Regions from separate parts of the Ketobacter alkanivorans genome, predicted to be linked through region 1. Evidence: predicted binding sites of a transcription regulator. Region 1 holds the regulator's gene; the other holds the start of a gene.
The links. The regulator FliA, encoded in region 1, starts transcription of late flagellar genes. The targets are predictions, from matches to a motif close to CTAAAGTTTNNNNNNNNNNNGCCGNTAA.
Positions count from the first base shown of each region.

Region 2: flgM (flagellar biosynthesis anti-sigma factor FlgM) is a predicted target of FliA. The motif match lies at 1,032-1,059, and genes of this name have one in related genera.

Region 1 is NZ_CP022684.1:4,434,638-4,437,846, reverse strand. It holds gene Kalk_RS19000 (chemotaxis protein CheA) at 1-63, opposite strand, end outside; gene Kalk_RS18995 (protein phosphatase CheZ) at 76-846, opposite strand; gene cheY (chemotaxis response regulator CheY) at 882-1,268, opposite strand; gene Kalk_RS18985 (RNA polymerase sigma factor FliA) at 1,437-2,147, opposite strand; gene Kalk_RS18980 (MinD/ParA family protein) at 2,189-3,010, opposite strand; gene flhF (flagellar biosynthesis protein FlhF) at 3,042-3,209, opposite strand, start outside.
Region 2 is NZ_CP022684.1:993,888-997,096, forward strand. It holds gene Kalk_RS04125 (chemotaxis protein) at 1-129, opposite strand, end outside; gene flgA (flagellar basal body P-ring formation chaperone FlgA) at 260-982, shown strand; gene flgM (flagellar biosynthesis anti-sigma factor FlgM) at 1,100-1,417, shown strand; gene Kalk_RS04140 (flagella synthesis protein FlgN) at 1,546-2,043, shown strand; gene Kalk_RS04145 (flagellar brake protein) at 2,081-2,887, shown strand; gene Kalk_RS04150 (TIGR04282 family arsenosugar biosynthesis glycosyltransferase) at 2,884-3,209, opposite strand, start outside.

The sequences.
Region 1 (3,209 bases):
CAGTATCTCCCCGGCCTCAACCAGGAAGTCCTGTAGTATTTCTTCATCACCTTCGAAGCTCATCCCCTAACTCCTCTAAAACCCAAGACTGGATAACAAGGCATCCACATCATCCTGACCCGAGACAACATCTTCTCGCGCCTCTGGATTCATAATTGGCCCCTCGGGTCCAATATCTGCCTCATTAGCCTTCATGTCTTTCTGGGGAAGTTCATGTTTAGCACCGGTAATCTGATCAATGGTGCTCGCCATTGCCACCAGATTCACCAGGTTATCTTCTACTTCTTTTACTAGCTGAATGACTCGCTTGATCACCTGACCGGTCAGATCTTGAAAATCCTGCGCCAGCATGATGTTGGAAAGATTGGAGTCAATTGTGGATGCATCTGCCACTGCAGTTACTAAAAAACCATCCACTTTTTTCGTTAACTGTCGAAACTCATCTGCGCTCATTTCACGGCGCATAAGTTTGTCCCACTCCTCTTTCAGGGATTGGGCACTTTCCCGCAGGTGACCAGAAACCGGCATGGTGTGCTCCACCATGTCCATAGTTTTGTTAGCCGCCTGTTCTGTTTTTTCGATGACATAATTCAATCGCTGGGATGCATCCTGCATACGCGACATTTCATCGCGCATCACGCTGTCACTGGTATCAATCGCAAAGTTTTTGATTGACTCATGCAGGCTACGGGTCAACTTTCCAACTTCTTGAAACAACACCTGATCCCGCTGCTGGTGCAAAGAGGAGATGGTTCGCATCGCCTCCTTCGCATCACCACTTTCCAGTTGTTCAACCAGGGTTTTGGCGTACTCCACCAAACTGTCCTGCTGAGCTTGCTCCGTCATGCTAATCTCACATCTGCCGTTAACGGTGAATAGTGCTATGCATCTACCCGCTCAAAGATCTTCTCGATCTTTTCTTTCAATGCCTGAGCGGTGAAGGGCTTCACAACATAGCCGTTAACGCCAGCTTGCGCGGCTTCGATGATCTGCTCTCGCTTGGCTTCAGCTGTCACCATCAATACAGGTAGGCTCTGCAGCTTTTCATCCGCACGCACCGCCTTCAGCAGGTCTATACCCGTCATTCCCGGCATATTCCAATCTGTAATAAGAAAGTCAAAATCCGAGGCTTTCAGTAATGGCAAAGCAGAACTTCCGTCGTCGGCTTCCTGGGTATTGGTGAACCCAAGGTCGCGTAGCAGGTTCTTGATAATGCGTCTCATCGTGGAAAAGTCATCAACAATGAGAATTTTCATATTCTTGTCCAAGGTTGCCTCCAATGAACCCAGTTCACTACGTCTGTTAAGCAAACTACTGCTGTAACTGGCTGTTAAATGCCCCAACCAGCGATAAGCTGACGGTTTCCGGGCCTTTCAACAGTCTCTACCGCTTAAGTCTAGTAGCAGATTTGGTGTGATCCAGTTTTTGTAGAAGAATCAAAGCCACTCTTGTAGACGGGCGCGCAATCGTTGGGCGGCCTGACTGTGAATTTGGCTGACACGAGATTCGCTAACTCCCAGTACCTGCCCGATTTCCTTAAGATTTAGTTCTTCGTCGTAGTAAAGGGATATGACCAATTGCTCCCGCTCAGGTAACTGTTCAATCGCGCGGGCCAGGTGGGTGCGGAATACCCCACTTTGGAGGTCATCCAGGGGGTTGTGAGCCTGTTCTTGCTGCAACCCGGTGGTAATGTTGTCTTCGACGGATTCAAGCTCATTGAGGCTGAACAGCCGTGTCGCCATGCTGTCTTGCAACATGGCGTGGTACTCTTCCATGGAAATGCCAAGGCGATCTGCAATATCCCGATCCCGTGCATCGGCACCTGTTTCATGTTCAATATCGCGAATCACTTGCTGGATACGTCGAGCGTTACGATGTACCGAACGTGGCGCCCATTCACCCTTGCGAACTTCGTCCACCATGGCTCCGCGGATGCGAATGCCTGCGTAGGTTTCAAAGCTGGCGCCTTTGCTGCTGTCATAGCGCTTCAACGCATCCAGCAAACCAATCATGCCAGCCTGATACAAATCTTCCACCGCCACGCCTGAAGGCATTCGAGCCAAAAGATGATGGGCGATGCGTTTCACCAGCGGAGTATGCTGCTCCACCAGGACATCTATTTGTGGCGCCGATTCATCGTTATACATAGCCTGTCGCTTCATGCCCTGCATCGGGGTAACCTGGCGTCCTAACGGGCAACCGCTCCTTGCACCAACCGATCCACAAAGAACTCAAGGTGCCCTCGAGGCGTTGTGGGTAATGGCCAGCTGTCTACTTTATTTGCCAGCGAGCGGAATGCCAGCGCCGCTTTACTGCGGGGATAGGCCTCCACTACTGGCTTTTGCCGCATGACCGCCTTACGCAGGTAGTCATCAAATGGAATGCACCCCGAAAATTGCAGAGCCACATCCAAAAACCGATCCGTCACTTTGGTAAGCTTATTATAGATTTCGCGACCTTCTTGCTGCGTGCGAACCATGTTGGCCACCACGTTGAAGCGGTAAATACCGTGCTTCTGGTTAAGAATCTTCATCATGGCGTATGCGTCAGTAATAGAGGTCGGCTCGTTGGTCACCACAAACAGGCTTTCCTGTGCAGCGGTCACGAAGCTCATCACCATTTCCGAAATGCCTGCTGCTGTATCAATTAACAGCACATCCACATCATCGCTTAGTTCGCTAAAAGCATGGATCAAACCGGCATGTTCACGGGGCCCCATGCTCACCAGTTCTTGCGTACCCGACGAAGCCGGTACGATTTTGATGCCGCCAGGACCCTCTACAAGGATGTCCTTGATGCCGCACTCACCTTTTAATACATGGGAAAGATTCTCACGGGAGCTGATACCCAGCAGAATATCCAGATTGCCCAACCCGAGATCGGCATCCAGCAACACGACTCTGCGGCCTATTTCAGACAAGCACATCCCCAGATTAATTGAGACGTTGCTCTTGCCTACCCCACCTTTGCCGCCGGTGATGGCGATTACCTGTACGGGATGATTACTCATAAACGTTTTTGTGTGCACCTTGTGTCGTCTTTTATCCGTAAGCCAGATCCGGTTCCATTTCGGAGATGGCGTCGCTGTACATATCCGCTACCAATGCATCGTCCATGCGATACTCCTTCGCCAGAGCGATGGCATGATTGATCAAGCGGGTGGCTTGCGGGCGGGCTATGTCGTCCGGGATGTTCTGGCCATCCGTGAT
Region 2 (3,209 bases), 1.5 Mb from region 1:
AACTTCCCGCACTTTAAACACATTGATTCCGTATATCTGGTTATCACCCAGCCTGAACAGCAGCAATTCCAGCCGGTTTTGGCCCACCAGCTTGGTTCGTTGATCGACTGTATCCAGCACCCCGGCCATATTAAAACTCCGCATTCGCCGTTTACGGCATACCCTTTGCTTGATTCACTGAGCACAGTTCGGATCGTCAAAAATGCGTCGCCTAACTGTATTTACTCACCATTCATTTAGAATAGGTCAATTTGGATAAATGAACAGAAAGCATCAAGAAATTATAGCGTCCTGCTGGCACGCACTGCTGCTTGTTCTGGCCATGTACTCAACTGCACTGCAGGCGGCCCCATCCAGCCTGCAGCAGCAGATTAATGACGCCATTAACCTGTATGTTGATGAAACACACAATGGTGGCTTTGAACAAATTGAAGTGGATATTCAGCCCGTCGACACTCGGCTGCGGCTAAGCGATTGCGAGTCAGCACTGGAGCTAGAACACCGCCCCCGTAATCGCTCAACTGGCAGGCTGACCTTTAAGGTTAGCTGCGCCAACCCCGAAAATTGGACAATCCACGTTCCAGTAACGATACAAGCGTTTGATAATATTGTGGTTTCAGACTTGCCCATAGCCAAGGGCACCCATCTGAGCCCAAGCGACCTGCGCCTGGAGTTGAGAGATGTGTCTAGGCTCTATGGCGGATATTTCAAAACCATTGATGAACTAGTGGGCTTTGTGGCACGCAGACCGATTCCCGCCGAGCAGGTAATGAACCCCGCGCTAGTGGACCCTGCCAAAATGATCAATCGCGGGGAAAGAGTCGTCATCATCGGCGAAGGCCACGGGTTAAGCATCCGCACTACCGGCTTGGCGATGGAAGATGGTGCCTTTGGTGAGCTTATCCGGGTTAGGAATACCTCATCAGATAAGGTGGTAGAAGGCCGTATTACGGCTCCAGGGCAAATTAAAGTCAGCCTCTAAATGGCCGATAAACAAAGTGGCGCGAACGAAAATTTTGTGCATTAATTGACTAAAGTTACTGTGCTTGCGGCCGATATATGGAGTAAGAACGCAGTATTTATATGAAGGCGTATTAAGATGGCTATGGAAATCAATGGCTTAAACAGCAACCAAGCAAATGCAGGCAAGGCGAAGTCTGGCCAGAAAACATCTGCTGTGGATACCGGAGTCAGGAAATCACCTCCCTCCGCTGATGGTAGCCGCGGTGAAACTGAGACCGTTAAAATCAGTGCTGAAGCTCAAGCGTTGAATCGAGCCAGCCAGCAACTTGAAACCGAAGCTCCGGTAAACCAAGAAAAAGTGGATGCCCTGCGTGCGGCCATTGCCGATGGCAGTTACAAGGCGGATCCCCAATCCATTGCACGTAAAATGCTGGAGAGCGACTCTCTGTTCTGATTTGTCCCAAACAGACGCTCTCCCACTTTTCTCTTTCAATCCACTCATCACTATTCTCCCCTAAATCGAATCAGGCACACTCCTTGCAATTAACCTCCATGAACGTCAATGTTTGTTGAGGAGTTGGTATGGCTACACAAATATCCCCTAAAGCTGCACAACAGCTGCTACAGGCCATAGAGCAAGATTTCAAACTGTCACAGACCCTGAAAACAGTTCTGCAGGAGGAAAAAACCATCCTGGAGAAGCGGCAATACGCTGCCCACCCGGCGCTGCTTGCCCGCAAAACCCAGCTCCTAATGGAACTGGATCAAGCGGATCAACTACGACGCCAAACCATGGCCGATATGGGGTTGGAATTGGATAAAGGCGGTTTTGATTTCTTTCTCACCCAAATACCAACGGCCTGGAAGGAACGCTTCCAAAGTGTTTGGGAGAAGCTTTCAGATACGATGAATACCTGTGCACGCCTGAACAAGGTCAATGGGAAGATACTGGCTCACGCCCAACATTCCATGGAAAGCCTCATGTCCATAATCAAAGGTACGGCCACCCAGGTTTCCATCTACCAAGCCAATGGCCGCCGCAATATGAACGCGGATCATCGCATGCTGGCAACTGCCTGATTTTCAAAGGCAAGCAGTAAATCAGAGTTCTGCTAAAATGAAGTCAAAGATGTTATTTCAGGGTAACAAACCCGGTATGATCAACGAATTACTGGACAAACTGTTCGGCAACGAAGACAAACCCAACGACGGCTCACCCAAAAACATCAAGCACAGCCCGAATGATATTGGTGAACTGTTGAGCTTATATCATGATCAGAATCACCTAGTGACTGCCATGATCATGAATTTGGGTAAGCGTAAAATCGCCAAATTGAGTACAGGCATACTGTCTGTGGACAGTGCCGCGCTCCGCTTTACTACTGACGAATTCATTCCCAGTGATCTACCTGAACTTTTAGGGGACGGAACCAAGGTTCAGTTTTCTCTGACCCACCACGGTGTGCGCCATCAATTCGACTCCATCCATATTCAGGCACTCCCCTCCGATTCTGGAACCCATCATGTGTTTCAATTCCCAAAGGGGATTGAGCAGATTCAGTTGCGAGACGCATTCAGGGTTAAGCTAAGTCAGGCTCACCCGATCAAAGTCACCCTCACTCATGCCACTAACCCGGCTATCACCGGTACGCTGGCAGATCTGTCATCCAGTGGCATGCGGATTCGTATTGATGGGCTGGTGACACCCAAGCCTGTTCGCGGGGAAATTTACAGCTCATGTCATTTAGTGCTGAGCGACGGCCAACCTGTAGTGGGTGGTGCACGACTGATGCATTGGCAATACGATCCTGACCTGCGTATTTCTTTTCTCGGTGTTCACTTTGAAAATCTGGACGGTACCACTCAAAGGGCGTTAAATCGGTTTTTAACCGACCTGCAACGTAAACAGAGATTAACGGGTTAAGATTCGGTTTTTAGCCATTGGGGCACATGTTGCTCTATGTCCTGCAGGGTGTCGATGTCCCACCGATCCCCCATAACATGGAAATTTACGCCGTTGGTAAGGAGTCTCTCCAGGGTCAGCCCCATTACATCGGCCGTACCCCAAGGCATATTCCCAAACACAAAGGATACTGGTTCAGTCGCACCAATCATAATGTATCCACCATCCAGCGCAGGCCCAACCACCACAGAAGACTGATCCAGGGCTCGGAAGGCCTCCGCCAGATAGTCCGGCGTAATTGACAAAGCATCTGCCCCAACAATGATGACCTGATCATAACGGG